DNA from 4 places in the Staphylococcus sp. HMSC068C09 genome. Region 2 is predicted to be linked to each of the others. Evidence: predicted binding sites of a transcription regulator. Region 2 holds the regulator's gene; each other region holds the start of a gene.
The links. Region 2 encodes Rex, which represses fermentation and respiration genes when NADH is low (regulators of the CRP and FNR family bind a similar motif). Its sites were predicted from a motif close to TTGTGAAATATTTCACAA; they were not measured.

Region 1 (5,640 bases), on a different contig from region 2:
AGCTTGTTGTTGTGCGTCATTTGCAGCATCTTTACCATCTTTTTCAGCAATGTCATCATATTGTTGCCAAGTAAATACTTTATCAGAAAATTCGTTATGAGCTAAATCATAACCCCATTGTTTAAATGATCCTTCTGTAAACTTCATAATATTACCTTTGTGAACTAATGTTACTGATTTACGGTTATTATCAATTGCATATTGAATAGCTGATCTTACTAAACGTTCGGTTCCTTCTTTAGAAACTGGTTTAATACCAATACCAGAAGTTTCGGGAAAACGAATATTTGTAGCACCCATTTCATTTTGTAAGAAGTCAATAACTTTTTTAACTTCTTCTGTTCCTTCTTTAAATTCAATTCCAGCATAAATATCCTCAGTATTTTCACGGAAGATAACCATATCAACATCTTGAGGACGTTTTACTGGTGAAGGTACACCTTTAAACCAACGTACTGGACGAAGACAAGTAAACAAATCCAATTCTTGTCTTAATGCTACATTTAAAGAACGAATGCCTCCGCCAATTGGTGTAGTTAATGGCCCTTTAATTGCGATTAAGTATTCTTTGATGGTATCTAAAGTTTCTTGTGGTAACCATTCACCAGTTTCATCGTACGCTTTTTGACCAGCTAATACCTCTTTCCACTCAATACGCTTTTCACCGTTATATGCTTTTTCAACCGCCGCATCAACAACACGACTAGCTGCTTTCCAAATATCAGGACCGATACCATCCCCAATAATAAATGGAATAATTGGTTCATTAGGTACATTTAATAATTCATCATTTGCTCTAGTAATTTTTTCAGCTGCCATTATAAAAGCCTCCATAAATTAAATTTTGAAATATTTTATCTTTCTTCTACTGCTACATATTTACGATTTGTTTCTCCAACATATTTTGCACGCGGACGAATAATTCGATTATCACGATATTGTTCTAAAATATGCGCGGTCCATCCTGCAGTACGACTTACAGCAAAGATAGGTGTAAAAATATCGTGTGGAATTTCCATGCTATGATAAACAGTTGCACTAAAGAAGTCTACATTTGGAATTAAACCTTTTTCATCATGCATACGCTTTTCAATTGCAAGAGAAATTTCATATAATTCGTTATGTCCAGTTTCAGAAGTTATTTTTCGACTCATTTCTTTTAAGTACTTGGCACGTGGATCTCCCTCTTTATATACACGATGACCGAATCCCATGATTTTTTCTTTGTTAGCGAGTTTCTTATCTAAATAATTATCTACTTCATCAAGTGATTTAACTTCTGATAGCATTTTCATAACTTGTTCATTTGCTCCACCATGTAAAGGGCCTTTTAATGAACCAATTGCTGCTACAATACCTGAATACATATCAGATAAAGATGATACTGCGCATCTTGCTGTAAATGCTGAAGCATTAAGTTCATGATCAGCATGTAATATTAAAGCTTTATTAAAAGCTTCAACTTCAGTATCAGATGGCAATTCCCCTTTTAACATATACAAGAAGTTTGCTGCATAGCTTAAATCAGAATTGGGCTTAACAGGTTCCTTTCCTTCTCGCACGCGTGAAAACGCTGTAACTAATGATGCAATCTTTGCTTGGATACGAATAGCTCGATTTTTTCGACTTTCATCTGTTTCCTCTTCAGCATCTGGATCAAAGTGTGCAATATAAGAAACAGAGGTACGTAATGCAGTCATTGGATGTACATCATCCGTAGCATATTCTTCAAAATGCTTATATACCCTTGGATTTAATGTCATATATTGTTTAAGTTTCTCTTTTAATTCTTCAAGTTCTTCTTGTGTTGGTAATCTATAATTCCATAATAAGAACATGATTTCTTCAAATTGAGCATTTTCAGCTAAATCATCAATATCATATCCTGAATAAGTTAATTGACTGTCAATAATTGAACTAATTTTAGTTTCTGCTGCGATAACCCCTTCTAAACCTTTTTGTAATTCTGCCATAAGTAATTCCCCTTTTCTTTTACATAATGTAATGGCTTTCATAAAATAGTATATCTAAAATTATAAGTTTTGTGAATAATTATATATGTGGTTTAAATTTTCATTGGTAAATTATTTATATATTAATTTTAATTATAATGATAGTAAAAATCGTTATAAAGCTATTTATGAATAGTAAGACAAGGTTGACTTATATGAAAATAATGAATATTTTAATTATTTATCAACAATGATTATTTTTTATTAACTCAATGTTAATAAAATTTTTAGAAAAAATTTAGAAAAATAATTGTCGAATTTAATATATAAGTGCATAATTAATATTAATTAAATGTAAGGGAGTTGTCTTATGGCAGAAGAAAAATTACAAAGAGGATTAAGTAATCGTCATGTACAATTGATTGCTCTTGGTGGCGCTATCGGAACTGGATTATTCTTAGGTGCAGGTCAAACTATAGCTATGACTGGACCTTCTATTCTATTAACCTATATCATTATTGGATTCATGCTATTTATGTTTATGAGAGGTCTTGGAGAAATCATCATTCAAAATACTCGTTTTAAATCATTTGCTGATGTAACAAACGAGTATATTGGACCGTTTGCAGGATTCGTTACTGGATGGACATATTGGTTATGCTGGATTATAACGGGAATGGCAGAAGTAACTGCAGTTGCTAAATATGTTAGTTTCTGGTTTCCAACTATACCAAACTGGATTACTGCTCTGTTTTGCGTATTAATATTAATGGTTTTTAACTTATTAAGTGCAAAATTATTTGGAGAATTAGAATTCTGGTTTGCTATTATTAAAATTATAACTATTATAGCTTTAATCGTCATTGGTGCAATAATGATTTTATTTGCTTATAAAACTCAATTTGGACATGCAAGTTTAACTAATCTTTATAAACATGGTATTTTTACCAATGGAACCTCTGGTTTCTTTATGTCATTCCAAATGGCTTTATTCTCATTTGTTGGTATTGAAATGATTGGGGTAACCGCTGGTGAAACTAAAGATCCAGAAAAAACAATACCTAAAGCTATAGATGCAGTACCAATTAGAATTTTAATTTTCTATGTAGGTGCTTTAGCAGTCATTATGTCTATTATTCCTTGGGACAAAGTGGATCCAAATGAGAGCCCATTTGTTAGATTGTTCTCATTAATTGGTATTCCGTTTGCAGCTGGATTAATTAACTTTGTAGTTTTAACTGCTGCTGCTTCATCTTGTAATAGTGGTATCTTCTCAAATAGTCGTATGTTATTTGGATTATCTGAACAAAAACAAGCGCCTTCTATATTTAAAAGTACTAACAAACAAGGTGTACCACATATCGCAATTATAGTATCATCTGCGTTATTATTGGTGACAGCATTATTAAACTATATTTTTCCAAATGCAACGCTAGTATTTACATATGTTACAACAATTTCAACAGTATTATTTATTATCGTGTGGGCTTTAATTATTTGGGCTTATATTAATTATCATAGAAAAAATCCTGAATTACATAAAAAAGCAAAATTCAAACTTCCTGGTGGAAAATATATGGCCTATATTATTTTAGCATTCTTCATATTTGTGTTTTGTTTACTATTTGTAAATGCAACAACAAGAAACGCTATTTTCTTAACACCCATTTGGTTTATTATTTTAGGTATTATGTATTTAAGATATAAAAAAGTAGCAAATTAACATTAAAATATCAATATAAAAAATGACTGGAACAATTGATAATGTTCCAGTCATTTTTATGTTAATGCAGTCGATGTCTGAATTGAAATACTCTTGTAATAAGCATTTTTAAACACTACTATCCCCAACATAGAGATTTTCTTAATGAAAATCTACGTTCAACGCAAGGTGGGACGACGAATACGGCTCTATTCCACTTTTTTAATATGTTTAAATAATATAAAAAAGAGCGAGAATTTTATCCACTAATGTGGTTATTCTCGCTCTTCTAGCATTTTAATTAAACATACTTATACAGTTGTTTAATTAAAGGACATTCGCATACCCTTCAAAAATTCTACCTTGATTTGCATCAACAGTAATTAATAAGTCATTTTTCAATTCTTTAGTTGCATTTTCAACACCAATAATAGTTGGGATACCTTGTTCAAGTCCAACGATTGCACTTGGTGATGTTATACCGTTTTCTTCAGTAATTAAACCTGCAGCTTTTTCAACATATGGAACATAACTTTCGTCTACTGAATTAGTCACAATAATTGATTCACTTAGGTCTTTTCCTTCTAAATCACTAGCAGTTTTAGAAATCACTGTTTTACCAGTTGTTGATCCACGACCAACACCTTGACCTTTAGCAATTTCATCACCTACTAAATGTAATTTCATCATATTAGTCGTACCTTTTTCACCAGTTGGAACGCCAGCAGTAATGATAATTAAATCACCATTACCAACTTTTTCAGTAGCAACAGCTGTTGCTACTGCATTATTTAATAAATCATCTGTTGTTTTACGTCCTTTTTTAACAACTGGATATGCACCCCATACTAGTGCTAATTGTCTTGCAGTATGTTCACTAGGTGTTACTGCAATAATATCTGAATGTGGACGATATTTAGAAATTGTAATCGCTGTTGAACCACTTTCAGTTGCAGCTACAATTGCTTTAACATTTAAGTTTAGAGCAGTATGTGCTACAGATACACCAATCGCATTTACTAATGATGTTTCTACTAATTTAGTACGATCAGATAATAATTTTTTGTAATCTTGAGCAGCTTCAGCTGAAATTGCGATATTTCTCATTGTTTTAACTGCTTCTTCAGGATATTGTCCTGCAGCTGTTTCACCAGATAACATAACTGCATCTGTACCATCATAGATTGCATTAGCAACGTCACTTGCTTCAGCTCTTGTTGCACGTGGATTACGTTGCATTGAATCAAGCATTTGAGTTGCAGTAATGACAGGTTTTCCTAATTTATTACATTTTCTAATTAAATCTTTTTGAACGATTGGCACAGATTCAGGTGGAATTTCAACACCCATGTCACCACGCGCAACCATTAAACCATCAGATACTTCTAAAATCTCTTCGATATTGTCAATACCTTCTTGGTTTTCAATTTTAGGGAAGATCGTAATATTATCATTATTTTCTTGTTCTAAAATTTCGCGAATATCTAATACATCACTAGGACGACGTACAAAGCTTGCTGCAATGTAATCAATATCTTCTTTAATACCAAATTTAATATCTGCAGCATCTTTATCAGTGATACCAGGTAAGTTTACTTTAACACCAGGTAAGTTTACACCTTTTTTATTTTTTAATTCACCAGTATTTAAGATATCACATTTAACTTCGCCTTTATCTTTATCAATATCTTTAACTTGTAATTCTACTAAACCATCATCTAATAAAATGTATGATCCAATTTGAACATCATTAATTAAATCTTCATATGTGACTGAGAATTTTTCAGGTGTACCTTCAACTTGAGACATACTCACAATAACTTCTTTACCTTTTTCAAGTACAATCAAGCCGTCTTTCATATCATGTGTACGAATTTCAGGTCCTTTAGTATCTAATAAAATACCAATAGTTTTACCTAATTTTTTAGATACTTTACGAATTGAATCAATACGTGCTTTATGTTCTTCATGACTACCATGAGAGAA
Region 2 (5,640 bases):
TAATTATGTGATGGACTATGCTAGGCATACTTGTGATGTGATGAGTTTAGAAGTGAGAATTACGAATGTGATAGCTCAACATGTATATAAAAAATTAGGGTTTCAATATGGCGGTAAAAGAAAAAATTACTATGGAGAAGGCGAGGATGCATTAGTGATGTGGGTGAATTTAAATGAATAGAGACATATTAATATTAGCGGTTGAAACAAGTTGTGACGAAACAAGTGTAAGTGTTATAAAAAATGGAAATACGATTTTATCTAATATTGTACTTAGTCAAATAGAAAGTCATAAACGTTTTGGGGGAGTAGTCCCTGAAGTTGCAAGTAGACATCATGTAGAGGGAATTACGACTACAATTGATGAAGCGTTATCTTCAGCTAATGCTACTATGGAAGATATCGATGCCGTAGCTGTTACACAAGGGCCTGGATTAATAGGGGCACTTCTAATAGGAATTAATGCAGCAAAAGCTTTAGCATTTGCCTATAATAAGCCAATCATTCCTGTTCATCATATTGCTGGACATATTTATGCTAATCATCTTGAAGAACCGTTAACCTTTCCTTTAATAGCATTAATCGTTTCGGGTGGACATACAGAACTCGTTTATATGAAATCACATTTAAATTTTGAAGTCATTGGTGAAACACGAGATGATGCTGTAGGAGAGGCTTATGATAAGGTAGCAAGAACAATTGATTTACCATATCCAGGAGGCCCAGCTATAGATGCACTTGCTTTGGAAGGAAAGGACACATACCATTTTCCTAGAGTATGGCTTGAAAAAGATAGTTATGATTTTAGCTTTAGTGGATTAAAAAGTGCAGTGATTAATAAGTTACACAATCAGCGACAAAAAAATGAAGACATAAATAAAGAAGATGTTGCTACCAGTTTCCAAGATAGTGTTGTCGATGTATTAAGTACAAAGGCTATTAATGCTTGTAAATCTTATCATGTTGAACACCTTATTGTAGCTGGCGGAGTAGCTAGTAACAAAGGATTAAGAGAACGATTAAATCATTTGTGTAAAGAAAATAACATTAAACTTTCAATACCTAATTCAAAGTTATGTACAGATAATGCTGCTATGATTGGGGCTGCTGGATATTATTACTATAAAGCTGGAGTAACTTCATCTCTAGATTTAAATGGAAAAAATAATATTGATATTGAAGATGTAACAGTTGAATAATAAAGTAAAAAGTAATTGAACTTAAAATCAAATAAGTTTCAATTACTTTTTTATTTAATTAGGTTAATGTATTGATATATGATATATGTCAATAGAGAACGTGTGTACTTATCAACAAATAGTTAATATCTTGTGGATAAAAAGGGGGTAAAGGTGTGAATATAGTTTGAATGTTGTGTAAAAGTTATGTAAATTATTATCATTCACGTTGTGGATAACTAGGATAAGTTCGTGGATAACTGATATATCAGTATTTTAGTTGTTTATAAATTTGTGAATGAAATAAATAAAAAAACTAGTAAAAATTTGATACTTTTACTAGTTTTTCTTAGATATATTAAATTTTTTCTTGCAATTCTTCCCATTCAGCCATAACATTCTCTAATTGTCGTTCGGTACTTAATTTCTGCTCAGCAAGTTCATTTGCCTTAATAGGATCATTAAAAATATCAGGCTGAGTCAATTGTTGATCAATTTGAGTAATTTGTTCTTCATATTTTTCGATTTGTTCTTCACATTGCTCAATTTGACGCTCAATTTTTCGTAATTCTCTCTTATATTGTTTTTGAGAAGCATACGTATTAGTTGTTGACGAATCAGTGTCTTCTAAATCAAGCGTTTCATCTTTATTGTGTTCCGCTTCAAATTCCTTTAACGCAGAAGCTTCTTCTGTTTTCTCAATAAAATATTGATAGTCACCTAAATATAGTTGACCACCATCTTTATTTAAATCAAATACTTTATTTGCTAGTTGATTAATAAAATATCGATCATGGGAAACAAATAAAATTGTACCTTCAAAATCTTTTAACGCTTGTTCTAACATTTCTTTAGAATCTATATCAAGATGGTTAGTAGGTTCATCGAGTATCAAAACGTTATCACGTTGTAACATAAGTAAAGCTAATTGCAAACGTGCTTTTTCGCCCCCTGATAAATCATTAATAACTTTTTTGACGTCATCTTGAACGAATAAAAATCGTCCTAAAATAGCGCGGACATCTTTTTCATTCATCATAGGATATTGATCCCAAACATAATCTAATATTGTTTTATTAGATTTGAATTCTGCTTGTTTTTGATCGTAATATCCTATGTTTAAATTAGCACCATAAGTAATTTCTCCACCTAATGCTTTTTGACGATTTGCAATTGTTTTGATAAGTGTAGTCTTTCCAACTCCATTAGGTCCAATAATAGCAATATGGTCTCCTTTTGTAACTTCAATATTAATAGGAGCAGTGATAGGGGATTGATAACCTACTTCTAGATTACGGATATGCATCACATCATTGCCAGTATTTCTATCAAATCCAAACTGGATATTAGCACTTTTAGCATCCATCATTGGCTTATCGATACGTTCCATTTTTTCTAATGTTTTTCGACGACTTTTAGCCATACCGCTTGTTGAAGCTCGAGTAATATTTTTTTCCACGAAAGTTTCAAGGCGTTTAATTTCTTCTTGTTGTTTTTCATATTCTTGCATTCTTAATTCATAGTATTTATCACGTTGAGTAATAAATTGCTCATAATTACCTACATAACGCTTCACATCTCCTAAAGCAACGTCATATATTTGAGTTACAATTTTATCTAAGAAGTATCTGTCATGACTAATAATAATGATGGCACCTTTAAAATATTTTAAATAATCTTCTAACCACTTAGTTGTTTCCAAGTCAAGATGGTTTGTAGGTTCATCTAATAGTAATAAATCGGGTTCACTTAAAAGCATCTGTGCTAAAGATAAACGTGTTTTTTGTCCGCCACTAAAATCATTAATGGGTTTATCAAATTCTTCTTCAGTAAAGTTTAAACCATGCAATACTGTTTTAATTTTACTTTCATATTGATAACCTTCAAGTTGTTCAAATTGATTAGATAATGATTCATAACGCTCCATATGTTGTTTATAATCTTCTGAATCATAACTATCAACGTGAGCGGCTAACCAATCAGTTTCATCATTAATAAGCGTTTCCATATGCTTAATATGTTCAAATGGTTTTGACATTTCTTCAATTACAGTCAGAGAAGAATCAAGTGTCATTTGTTGAGTTAAATAACCAATGCGTAAATTCTTGATTTTTGAAATATGGCCACTATCATAATCTTCAACACCTGCAATAATCTTCATTAACGTTGATTTTCCAGCGCCATTTCTTCCTACTACGCCAATACGTTCTCCAGTTTTAACTTCAAAATTAACATGATTAAATATATCTTCACCATCAAACGATTTTGAAATATCATTTAATTGTAAAAGTATCATTCAAGTTTCACCTTTCTATCTATGTAACAATCACATTTATTTAACTTTAAATTTGACATTATTATATCATTTTACAATATAAGGTATGCTTAGGAAACTAAGATATTTATTTTTGAAATAGGTTACGGTATAATATTGCAGTATATCCATAATAGGCATTATATATATTTCGCTAAAATAACTAATTGCACTCTAGTTAGTTTGAATATATAGATTAAAAAGTTCAAACAAAAGGGGGACATTGCATATGCCTCAAAATCAATCAAAAATACCTCGCGCTACATTAAAACGTTTACCTTTATATTATCGATTTGTTAATTCATTGAAAATCAAAGGTATTGATCGTGTGAGTTCTAAAACAATTAGTGAGGCTTTAGATATTGAATCAGCTACGATAAGAAGAGATTTTTCTTATTTTGGTGAGTTAGGTAAGAAAGGATATGGCTATAACGTTGAGAGTCTTTTAGAATTCTTTAAAACGGAGATTAGCGATAGTAATAATATTCATATTGCTATTGTTGGCGTAGGGAATTTAGGACGTGCATTACTTACTTACAATTTTTCAATACATGATGAAATGACAATTACAGCTGCATTTGATATTGATAAAGATATTGTTGGTACAAAAGTTGGAAAAGTGACAGTAAAGCATATTGATGATATTTCATCTGAACTTCAAAAACAAAATATTAATGTAGTGATTCTTACTACACCAGGAAGTGTGGCACAATCTGTTTCAGATCGACTTATTAAGGCTGACGTAAAAGGTATCTTAAACTTTACTCCTGCTAGAATTGATGTGCCAAATGATGTTCAAGTTCATCATATCGATTTAGGTATCGAATTACAATCACTATTATTCTTTATGAAAAACTCTTCAAATTAATATTAAATTATTTTTTAAAGCTAAAATGCATTTGCATTATAGCTTTTTTATAAATATATTAATTTAATGGAAACATTAAAAAATGGTGACGAATTAAAAATAGACTTTGATTGCACTCAAGCAACTGAAGCCATTCCAAACTGGGCAGCTGAACAAGGGTATCCTGTAACAAACTATGAACAACTTGATGATGCTTCATGGACAATCACAGTTCAAAAAGCTTAAGTTTTTCTTTATAAATGTAATGTAATATGACAAATTGTGTCATTTAATCTTACGTATTTTTGCTATTCTTAAAAACTATTAATATGATGTTTTTAAGGAAGTGGTAAAAATGAAGATGGATGACACAATTTTTTTATTTCTATGTATTTTATTAGTTTGGTTAATGACACCAGGATTGAGTTTATTTTATGGAGGCTTAGTTCAATCTAAAAATGTTTTAAATACTGTGATGCAAAGTATGGCTGCTATAATTATTGTTACGTTTACATGGGTGGTCATTGGATTTTCTTTGAGTTTTGGTCATGGAAATGATTGGATAGGTAATTTTGATTTTATTGGTTTGCAACATGTAGGATTTAATACGAATGTTCAATTTAGTCCACATATTCCGTTTGCCTTATTTATGTTATTTCAGATGATGTTTTGTACTATTGCGGTTTCCATTTTATCAGGTTCAATTGCTGAGCGAATGAGATTTATTCCTTTTACTATTTTTATATTTATATGGGTAATTATGATTTACAGTCCTGTAGCTCATTGGGTATGGGGCGGTGGTTGGATTCAACAACTTGATGCTTTAGATTATGCTGGAGGTACCGTAGTACATATTACATCGGGAGTATCAGGATTAGTATTAGCAATAATGATAGGTCACGGAAAAAAAGTAGAGAAACTACAGCCGAATAATTTACTTATTACACTTATAGGTGGTATTTTTGTTTGGATAGGATGGTACGGTTTTAATACAGGAAGTGCGTTTACTTTAAATGATATAGCAGTGATATCGTTTGTAAATACTATCATTGCTGCGAGTGGAGGAGCATTTAGTTGGTTGATTCTTGAATACTTTTCTAATAAAAAGTTAAGCTTACTTGGTTTATTATCAGGTGTACTGTCAGGACTCGTAACCATTACACCAGCAGCTGGATTTGTAAACTACTTAAGTGCATACATTATCTCTATGATTGGTGGTATAGCATGTTATTTTGTGGTCAATTCTATAAAAGAAAAATTAAGATATAATGATACACTTGATGCCTTTGGTATTCATGGTG
Region 3 (5,640 bases), on a different contig from region 2:
CATCATATTCCCAAAACCAGTTAAAGTTGTTTCCATAATAAAGATTGTTGGACCTACAATAAATACAAATGCAAGTAATAAGAATGATAACCATACGTTAATATCACTTAATTTTTGTATTCCTTTTTTCAAACCAGTATAAGAACTAATTGCAAAAATGACTGTGATTGTGAAAAGTATAATTGAGCGAATAACCATATTGTCTCCATCTATACCTGTTAATCGTTCAATTCCAGAAGAAATTAATGGCACACCTAATGCTAAAGAGGTTGCCGCTCCTCCTAATAGTCCAAATATAAATAAGATATCTACTAATTTACCTAAAAACTTATCAGTTTGTCCTTTCAATACTGGACGACAGGCTTGACTAATTTTATATACTGGTTGTTTCTTTACAAATACTAAATAGCCAATAGGCAAAGCTGGTAATACATAAATCGCCCATGCAATAGGTCCCCAATGGAACATACCATATTGCGTTGCATATGTAAGAGCCTCATCAGTCATTCCTTTAGCACCATTTGGAGGTACCTGATAATAGAAGGCCCATTCGATAACACCCCAATAAAGAATATCTGAACCAATACCTGCACAAAATAGCATTGCAGCCCAACTAAAATTATTGAATTCAGGTTTATCACTTGCTTTTCCTAAAGTCACATTACCATATCGGCCGAAAGCAATATAGAGTACAAAGGATAAAACGGCTAAACCTATAAATAAGTAAACAGATCCTATCGAGTTAGAAATAGCACTATTTATATCAGTAATAACTTTCTCACTTGCACTTGGAAAGACCATCATAGGTATAACTGCTGAAAGCAAGACAATAACAGTACCTATAAAGGTGGGCCAATCCATTATTTTTTCTTTTTTCAACTAAGATCCTCCTTTGAATATTATATGTACGACTTATATTTTATTTACGTGAATGATTCACATGATGACAATATCTAAAATTAAATAAAAATGCAAATTACATTCATAAAATTATTTTAGAAAACTGAATATTTATATATTTTATTCCATTGAAACTATCGAAAAAAATTAACTATATCAACATTGTTAAATTAAAAATAAACGTTTTGAACAAATATTAAATTATAAACATTGAATTTTTATTCATTTTTAATGAATATATATTTTTTTGAAATTCTCTGTTTTAAAATAAAAATAAGAGAAGAATACAATTCTTCTCTTCAATATTCAAAAAGGCACAAAAGGCCTTCTCAATCTATTAAATTGTCATGAAACTTTAAATCGTTTATATTACAAATACTCTATTATAAACTAATATCCTAATATTATTTTTATTATAAAACCAACAATAACTGAAACACCTATTGCAAAGAATCCTGGAATAATAAAGCTTGTAGGTCGTGTACGTCCTGTTTCATCTAAATTAACTGCAAATAATAACGTTGGTTGCGCAGGTATAACAAAGTTAACATTTAATGTTTGTACCATTGCTACAAAATACATGGGTGGAATTCCCATACTCATGACGATGGGTACCATAATCGATGCTGTTGCTGTTTGTGAAATAACAATCATCGCTACTACAGCTACAAGAATAATCACAAGCCAGGGCATATTTTGAATCGTTTTGCCAACATCATTTTGTATGATATGTAAATTATGAGGTGCGTTAAATACTGTCGCACCTAACCAACCAGGTCCGAGTACTGCAAATAATGCACCAATAGCAGATTGTGTAATATTTGAAGATAGAATATCACTCGTATTCACTTTCAACATCAATAAATTAATTGCTGCACTTAAATACATAAAGAATTGTACAATCTCTGTCATTGATACAGTGACATCTTTTCCATTGACATTAAATGAAGGCATGAATTGAGGAAAAATACCAAACGTAAGAATACCAAACACACACAAAATAAATGCTAAAACACCTATCTTTACTCTAGTAGAAAAAGCATGATTTACATCAACGTCAGGTGTATGAGCAATTTCACTTTCAGTAATTGTATTTTTACGTCCTACAAACGTACAAAATATACTTAACATAAACATAGTGATTAATGATGTAGGTAAGACAATACTCAAATATTGACCCATTGAAATTTCATGACCTGCAAGTACTGAAATAACGTAGGCTGTTGCAGATGCAGCTGGACTACAAAGTAAAGCCAAATTAGCAGTTAGTACTGAAGCAATCAGTGGTCGCTTAGGTTGGATTTTAGCTTTTACTGCGGTTTGAGCAATAATAGGTTCTAGTGATAAAGCAATATTTGCAGTCCCTACTCCAAATACGAAGACAAATACAATCATAGGCGCAATAAAAATAATTGATTTTGGAAATCGTTCAATGATTTTCGAAGCAAGATAGACAAGATAATCAATTCCGCCTGTAGCTTGTAGCGTTCCTCCAGCTATACCAATTGCCAGAATAATTAGTACTGCTGTAACAGGGGCAGAACCAGGAGGAAGTTGAAATCCAAATATCATAATCAGTTGGGCCACAATAGCAAAAATACCACAGCCTAAAGCACCTGCTGTGCGCAATCCTAGCATAATGGCTACAATCATTATGATAATTTCTACTATAAACAGTAGCATTATAATAACTCCTAACTTTAAATAGTTCATGTGAATTTTTTAACATATATATTTTATCACTTTTATTTGTTAAAAGTATATAATTGCATAAAGTTAATTAATATAAATATTTTGATAAGAAAAAACCTTTAAAAATCAAAAGGATTCTTAAAGGTTTATCAATATTTATTGTTTTTTATAATCTTCTTTGAGTGATGCACGACCTTCTTCATCATATACTACGTCATCATCGGTATGCCCTTTTGCCATTTTAAGATTTTTCTCAATACGTGCTTCTTCTTCTTTTTTAGAACGACTTCTATAAAAGCGTTCCTCAAAAAGTGAACCCCAAATGAGACCAAATATGACGCCAATCGTAATTACCACAATTGCGATCACTAGGATCCATTGAAGTACTCCTAACGCCATTGTGAATCACCACCTTTATATTTGAACACTATAGGAATTAGTAGTTATATATTTCCCTTTATAAAGTGATTTAAATCATATTAAATGTAATTTTTAAAAATAAAAAAGAGCAAGTTAGAATTCGTTTTGAATTCATATACTTGCTCTTTTAAATAACGTTATTGTTTAAATATCTTAGTCATTATTTTACATTAATTTTTAAATAGTTCATTTCCTTAAATTATGAAATGTAATTGTATGAACTTGCTTGACTTGCTGAAATTGTACGTGTAGATACTACACCTACGCCTTGATAGTTCATTTCAGATACTGTAACAGAACCATCACTATTTACACTTTCAACATATGCAACGTGACCATAACCACCTTGAGTCGTTTGCATTACAGCACCTGCTTTAGGTGTATTGTTTACAGTATAACCAGATTGCGCTGCTGCGTTAGCCCAGTTATTTGCATTTCCCCAAGTATTACCAATTGTGCCACCAACTTTGTCATATACATAATATGTACATTGACCCCAAGTATAGTAATTCGCACCTGAATTTGTTTTACCTGAGAATGCTTGAGTTGAAGCAGTTGATTGTGTTCTTGGTGCACTTTGAGTTGTAACTTTTACATTACTATTTGATGTTGATGCAGTGTTAGCGCCTAATCCACCTGTCGTATTATTAGTTGTATAAGATTGATTATTGTTAGTAGATGTTTGGTTATTGTTTGTTGTATATGAATAATTGCTATTGTAGTTATAGCTATTATTGTTGTAATTATTATAGTTAGATTGACTATGATTTGAGTCATTAGTGTGATTTAAACGATCAGGACTCCAATTACCTTTCCATGTGTAATGATAGTTACCTTGTTGATCAATTGTATAAGAGTAGCTATATGAAGTTGGGTCATTAGGGTTATATCCATTATTTTCCGCTGCATGTGCGTCATGATGCGCAAATCCAACTGTAGCGATTCCGGCTGTGGCGATAGTTACTGTAGCGATTTTTTTCATAATTAAATATCCTCCTAGAAATTTAAAACATTCTTCCTTTATTTATCACGTGGCTACTTTCAAATGACATCTCAATATTAAATTACTTCGAATTATTTTTTCTCGTTAATTAACGACAAGACATACTTTATCAGATAAACAAGCGTTTGTGGGCGTTGTTAATACCTTGTAATTGAATCATAATAATAGGATGGTTTTTGTAATTAAATCTCTCTTTTGTTACATCACTCAAAATGCTTTAATATCAATCTTTTTATCAATTTAATCAACAGTGTCATTACAGATGGTGTAATATATCTGATTATTTTAAATATGTTTTATTTCATAAAATAAGGGAATATTAACTATTATTTTCAAGAATGTATAGCAAAAAAACGAGTGAGACAACATTCATTTTAAATTCGTTATCTCACTCGTTTGGTTATTCATTAAATATATTTGTGTTCTTTTAAGTAATTAAGAATATGTTCAACTGATTCATCTATACTTTGTGTTTCAGTATTAATAGTTATTTCAGGATGTTTTGGCGCTTCATAAGGCGCACTAATTCCTGTAAATTCTTTAATTTCACCTGAACGTGCTTTTTCATATAAACCTTTAGGGTCTCGTTTCTCACATTCTTCTACACTGCACTCCGTATATACTTCAATGAATTCTCCGTCTTCTAAAATATCACGTACTTCATCACGATCTTCTCTATATGGAGAAATAAATGCAGTAATTGCAATTGTCCCTGCATCTACAAGCAATTTACTTACTTCACCGATACGACGAATATTTTCTTTACGGTCTTCTGGACTAAAACCTAAATTTTTATTTAAACCGTGACGGACATTATCGCCATCTAATCGATATGAATGTTTATCTTTTTCAAATAAAGCCTTCTCAAGTGCCACAGAGATTGTGGACTTACCAGAACCAGATAACCCTGTAAACCAAATGACAGCACTTTTATGACCATTTTGGTGTTGTCTATCTTCTTTAGTTACTTCTGAATCATGCCATGTAATATTTGTTGATTGACTCATTTTATATACTCCCCCAAATTACTTTTGTCTTAATCCTTTAATTAATACTTCTGCAACTTCAGGTCTTGAGAATTCTTTTGGTAATGATTCGCCATTACGTAATTTTTCTCTCACTTTTGTACCACTTAAATGTACATGGTCTGATGCATCATGTGGACACGTTTTAGCTGTAGCCATATTGCTACATTTTTTGCAGTAAAATGCATGTTCAAATTTTAGAATATGAATATCTAATTCATCTTCAAATTGAGAGATAAGTTCTTGTGCTTCATAAGTACCATAATAATCACCCACACCTGCGTGATCACGTCCAACAATAAAGTGTGTACAACCATAATTTTTACGAACTGTAGCATGTAAAATTGCTTCACGTGGACCTGCATAACGCATCGCTGCGGGATAGATAACTAAACGTGCTCTATCTTTAGGAAAGTAATTTTTCAAGATAGCTTGATAACTTTCCATACGTACATCTGCAGGGATATCATCCGCTTTAGTTTCGCCAACTAAAGGATTTAATAATAAACCATCTACAATTTCTAATGCAGATTTTTGAATATATTCATGTGCACGGTGGACAGGATTACGTGTTTGGAATCCAACTACTGTTTTCCACCC
Region 4 (5,640 bases), on a different contig from region 2:
GAAGAATGAGTTAATTAAAGCACCATTACCCATTGTGAAGAAATGGTGAACCCAAACTAAGAAACTTAAGAACGCGATACCAGCAGTTGCCCACACCATACTTTGGTGACCGAATAAACGTTTACGAGCAAATGTTGGAATAATTTCTGAATAAATACCAAATGCAGGCAAGATAACGATATAAACTTCAGGGTGCCCCCATACCCAGAAGAAGTTTGCCCATAACATTGGCATACCGCCATCTGCTACTGTAAAGAAATGAGTTCCGAATACTCTATCAGCTGTCATTAAAGCAAGAACAACTGTGAATACTGGGAATGCTAAAATTACGATTAATGTCGTAATAAAAGTAGTTACAGTAAACATAGGCATTTGCATAAACTTCATAGTAGGTGTTTTACATCTAAGTATTGTTACAAAGAAGTTAATACCTGTCATTAAAGTACCGATACCTGAAATTTGAATTGCTACTAAGTAGTAGTTAACTCCTGGACCAGGACTAAATTCTCCTGCTAGTGGAGCATAGTTTGTCCAACCAGCTGCTGGTGATCCACCTACGATAAATGATAGGTTAAATAAAATCATACCAACAAAGAATAACCAGAAGCTGATGTTGTTCATTACAGGGAATGCCACATCACGAGCCCCAATTTGTAAAGGAACAACAACGTTCCATAAACCGAAAACGAATGGCATAGCCATAAAGATAATCATGATAACGCCGTGCGTACTAAAAATTTCGTTATAGTGATTTGATTCCAAGAAAGTATTATCCGGAATAGTTAATTGAGTACGAAGTAATAACGCATCAATACCACCACGAACGAACATTAATACTGCACAAATTAAGTACATTAAACCGATTTTTTTATGGTCTACGGATGTGAACCATTCTTTGTATAGATATTTCCATAATTTGAAATAAGTAATTACTGCGATTAAACCGATAACTAAGAATGGGGCACCAATTTGTGCCATAGTAATCATCCAGTTACCTTTAACGAGTAATTCATCCCATGGAAAATTCATTAATGTTCACCTCCATGATCATTATCTGCTTTAGACGCATTCTCGTCTTTAGCTCCTTTATTGATTTTTTCCATTTCCTTAGCGTTGTGAGTTTCTTCATCTTTGAACTCACTATCGTAAGGGTCATCGTTGCCTAAAATCATTGGCTTCATACCATGACGAGGATAGTTGACATTTGTAACTGTTACCTTACGAGCTGGTTTTTGAGGTTTATCTGTTACATCTTTGTAAAGATCTTTTTCAGCAACGAAGTTAGGATCTTTTTGAGTATAGTTGTAACGTTTATATGCATAGAAGATATACTCTGGATCAGCTGCAGGATCGACAAATGCCATGTGAGTACCACTAAATGTTAATTCTTTATTTGGAGTACTTGGTAAGATTTGTTTATCAAACTCATCTTGGCTAATAGTTTTCTTACTTTTAGCATCTTTAACCCAAGCATCGAAATCTTTTTGGTTTACAGAGTGAACTTTAAATGTTTGGCGAGAGAAACCTTCACCATTGAAGTTAGAGTTACGTCCTCTGAATGTACCAGTTTGATCGGCTGTTAAAGTCCAATTCATTGTCATGCCAGTCATGGCATATTTTTGACCACCTAATTGAGGAATCCAGAAACTAGTCATTGTATCCATAGATTGTAATTTAAATACAACTGGACGGTTTTTAGGAATAGTTAATGTATTCACTGTTTCAACCTTTTGTTCTGGATAAGCAAAGAACCATTTATATCCGGCACTAACTGCATAGACAACTAATGGGTCTTCTTTACTTTCAGGTGGTTTCTCGTAATCGTATAATGTTTTAACTGTTGGAATAGCTAAAGCAATTACGATTAAGATTGGTACCACAAACCAAATTGTTTCAATTAAAGAATTGTGGTGCATCTTACCAGATTCGTCATTTTTATTGTAACTATACTTGAAAATAAAAACAGCGAACATAGTAAGTACAACAGCAACAATAACAAGCATGAAGATGATTGAGTAAATAATCAAGAACTTCTGACTACTTGCTACTGGCCCTTTTGCATTAAACACTTCTATGTTTGAACAACCACTAAGTAAAATTAGTGTGCCAAACATAAGAAGCAACGACTTAAATTTTGACACTTTTTTGACCTCCTAATACTACAAATGTAGGGCTTACCATTAATTTTAGTTTATTACGCGATATTTACAAGACCTTATTAGAAAAAAATTACAATAATAAATAGGAAAAAACTAGTAACAATAGGAATGACGGGGAATGTAAGGTTTGTTAAAATTATGTGTCTATTCTGTGAAAAATGTCAAAAATAGAAAATTGTTCGTTACATTTGAGAAACATTATCAATTCTAGCGTTTACAATAAAAATTAAATAAAAAAGACGAGATATTCATCTCGTCTTTTTCAGAAAATTGACACATTTATTTAACTTTTATGTAACGTGTTGATGATTCTTCGGCTCCCTCTGAGTCGATGACATTATATCTTACTTTATAAGTACCTACTTTTGACGTATCTACGTGACCATCAACTGTAATTTTATGTGTTAAATCACCATCTTCTTTATCATAGGCACTAATTCCATTTAATACATTATAATCTTGACCTTTTTCAATAACAATATCGTTTACTCCTTTAAGCTGTGGAGTATGATTTGAAGTAGCTTCTGCACTTAAATTTGGAGTCACAAGAGTAGCGGAGACACCGAGAGCTGAAAGAGATTGTATGAGTTTATTCATTACGTTAACCTCCGAATGTAATAAGTCATTTGAATAATTTAACTATACTTTAATTTCTGATTTTTAACATCATACTATAGTCTTAATATAGCTTATTCAAGATTAAATTTAAATGAACTTAAGATAAATAAATATTAAATTTATGTAAAATGAAAGTTCTGTGAATTTAAAAAAATCTATATTACATTATAATAAGTATTGTACTAAAATATATTTGTAGTAAATAAATATATTTTACACATATAATTTTAAGTAGGAGTGGATTTGAATGTTAACAGAACAAGAAAAAGGAATTGTAAAAGAAACTGTTCCAGTATTACAAGAAAGAGGAACAGAGATCACTTCTTATTTTTACAATAGAATGTTTCAACAACATCCAGAGTTAAAAAATATGTTTAACCAAACTAACCAACAAAAAGGATTCCAATCTACTGCTTTAGCTCAAAGTGTATTAGCAGCTGCAGTTAATATTGAGCATTTAGAAAATATTTTGCCAGTTGTTAAAGAAATTGCATATAAACATTGTGCGTTGCAAGTACCACCAGCTGGATATGATATCGTAGGAGAAAACTTAATTGAAGCAATTAAAGCTGTTTTAGGATTAGAAGATAGTCATCCTATTATTCAAACTTGGAAAAAAGCATATCAAGAAATTGCTGATGTATTTATTCAAGTTGAAAAAGATATTTATAGTAAAATGTTATGGGAAGGTTTCCAACCATTTAAAATAGAAAAAATTGACCAACTTTCATCTGATATTAAATCCTTTACTGTAGTATCAGATAAATATGATTTAAGTCAATTTACACCAGGAGAATATATTACAGTTGATGTAAGTAGTGAAAAAATGCCTTATCGTGCAAAACGTCACTATTCAATTGTTAGTGGCGATAACAATCATTTAACTTTTGCTGTCAAACGTGATGTATCTACAGACCATGAAGGTGAAGTTTCAACTATTTTACATGATGAATTAAAAGAAGGAAATGATATTAACTTATCAGCTCCAGTAGGTCCATTTGGTGTGGTTAACCAAAATCAACCACAAGTATTTATTGGTGCGGGTATTGGTGTCACACCACTTGTTTCAATGTTTGATAAAGTAGCTGAAAATGGAAGTCATGCACAGTTTATTCAAGTAACTGGAGACGTTAACGATACACCATTCACTTCTCATTTAAAAGATATTTCAAAACGCTACGACAACGCGAAATATGAATTATATGATAGACAAGCTAAAGGTTATTTAACTAAAGAAACTCTTGAAAATTATGTGAATAATGATAGTGAAGTATATGTTTGTGGAAGTGCTAAATTTATTCAATCAGTGATTGAAGTATTAAAAGAAATAGGCGTAAGCCAAGAACATATTCATTATGAAACATTTGTTCCAAAATTAAGTGTTTCAGTATAAATGTAATATATTATTAAAAAAAGAGAGAGGCATAATTAATTTGAAATTATGTCTCTCTCTTTTTTAATAATAAACGTTTGAATTTAAATTATTCAATGCCTCTACGCATTTTTTCAGCTAATAATGTATTATTTAAAACCATCGTAATAGTTAAAGGACCTACACCGCCTGGTACTGGAGTAATAGCACCTGCAATTTCTTTTACTTCTTCAAATTCAACGTCACCTTTTAGTTTGCCATTTTCATCAGGAGTATTACCTACATCCACAATCACTGCGCCTTCTTTTACATCGTCTTTAGTAACTAATCCAGGTTTACCTACTGCACTGACGATAACATCTGCATGTTTTAAATGGCTATGCATATCTTTAGTACGTGAATGTAAGATTGTTACTGTCGCATTTGCTTGTAATAATAACTTAGACACGGGTTGACCTACAATGTGACTTCGGCCAATTACGACAGCATTTTTACCTTCTAAATCGATATCTGCATGTTTTAAAATTTCCATAATTCCTAATGGTGTACAAGGAACAAACGTTTGTTCATCAATGTATAATTTACCAATGTTTGATGGGTGAAAACCATCAACGTCTTTTTCTGGATTAATTGCTTCTAAAATTTTTTGTTCGCTAACCTGTTTAGGAAGAGGTACTTGGACTAAAATACCACTTACCGAATCATCATTATTTAAACGATCTAGTTCTTTTAATACGTCTTCTTCAGAAGTATCTTCAGATAAATGAACAATTTCAGATATCATCCCTATTTTTTCAGCAGCTTTCTTTTTAGAATTAACATAGCTTTGACTTGCACCATCATTCCCAACTAAAATAACGGATAATTTTGGTGTATATCCCTTTTCTTTTAAAGTTTCAACTTGGTCTTGCAACCCTTGTCTATAATCTTTTGCAATATGTTTCCCATCTAAAATTTTTGCAACCACAAAAAACTCCTCCTTGTTTATTAAACATCTGTCTATAGATTAACTTTAAAGGTATAAAAACGTCAAATTTTAGCTAAAAAGCGTAAATTAAGTTAAGAAACATAGATAAAGTTCGATTTTTGATTGAAATTAAATCTTATACTTGGTATGCTATACGTGTAATATACAACTAATAAGATTTATATTTTAAACTTTGAAAGGGTGTACAAAGTGAAAGTAGCAGTCATTATGGGTAGTTCCTCAGACTGGAAGATTATGCAAGAAAGTTGTGCAATGTTAGAACAATTTGAAATACCATATGAAAAGAAAGTAGTGTCAGCACATCGTACGCCAAAGTTAATGTTTGATTTTGCAAGTGAAGCACGTACAAACGGTTATGACGTTATTATTGCTGGCGCTGGTGGTGCAGCACATTTACCTGGGATGGTTGCTTCAATGACAACGTTACCTGTTATCGGTGTACCTATTGAATCTAAAAGTTTAAAAGGACTAGATTCACTATTGTCTATTGTTCAAATGCCTGG

Region 1: the regulator Rex is predicted to act here: its motif matches at 2,043-2,060, upstream of HMPREF2930_RS02650 (citrate synthase).
Region 3: the regulator Rex is predicted to act here: its motif matches at 2,612-2,629, upstream of HMPREF2930_RS09655 (anaerobic C4-dicarboxylate transporter family protein).
Region 4: the regulator Rex is predicted to act here: its motif matches at 2,309-2,326, upstream of qoxA (cytochrome aa3 quinol oxidase subunit II).

The regions. Positions count from the first base shown of each region.
Region 1 covers NZ_KV813753.1:42,063-47,702, reverse strand. Annotated here, with positions in the region: gene icd (NADP-dependent isocitrate dehydrogenase) at 1-819, opposite strand, end outside; gene HMPREF2930_RS02650 (citrate synthase) at 855-1,973, opposite strand; gene HMPREF2930_RS02645 (amino acid permease) at 2,323-3,675, shown strand; gene pyk (pyruvate kinase) at 3,982-5,640, opposite strand, start outside.
Region 2 covers NZ_KV813733.1:84,221-89,860, reverse strand. Annotated here, with positions in the region: gene rimI (ribosomal protein S18-alanine N-acetyltransferase) at 1-181, shown strand, start outside; gene tsaD (tRNA (adenosine(37)-N6)-threonylcarbamoyltransferase complex transferase subunit TsaD) at 174-1,199, shown strand; gene HMPREF2930_RS01305 (ABC-F family ATP-binding cassette domain-containing protein) at 1,537-3,474, opposite strand; gene HMPREF2930_RS01300 (redox-sensing transcriptional repressor Rex) at 3,722-4,360, shown strand; partial or broken gene HMPREF2930_RS01295 (sulfurtransferase TusA family protein) at 4,427-4,585, shown strand; gene HMPREF2930_RS01290 (ammonium transporter) at 4,695-5,640, shown strand, end outside.
Region 3 covers NZ_KV813778.1:22,482-28,121, reverse strand. Annotated here, with positions in the region: gene HMPREF2930_RS09660 (BCCT family transporter) at 1-879, opposite strand, end outside; gene HMPREF2930_RS09655 (anaerobic C4-dicarboxylate transporter family protein) at 1,291-2,583, opposite strand; gene HMPREF2930_RS09650 (hypothetical protein) at 2,749-2,991, opposite strand; gene HMPREF2930_RS09645 (CHAP domain-containing protein) at 3,212-3,994, opposite strand; gene cysC (adenylyl-sulfate kinase) at 4,423-5,022, opposite strand; gene sat (sulfate adenylyltransferase) at 5,041-5,640, opposite strand, start outside.
Region 4 covers NZ_KV813756.1:265,433-271,072, forward strand. Annotated here, with positions in the region: gene qoxB (cytochrome aa3 quinol oxidase subunit I) at 1-1,029, opposite strand, end outside; gene qoxA (cytochrome aa3 quinol oxidase subunit II) at 1,029-2,141, opposite strand; gene HMPREF2930_RS06060 (DUF5011 domain-containing protein) at 2,439-2,756, opposite strand; gene HMPREF2930_RS06065 (globin domain-containing protein) at 3,025-4,170, shown strand; gene folD (bifunctional methylenetetrahydrofolate dehydrogenase/methenyltetrahydrofolate cyclohydrolase FolD) at 4,259-5,116, opposite strand; gene purE (5-(carboxyamino)imidazole ribonucleotide mutase) at 5,327-5,640, shown strand, end outside.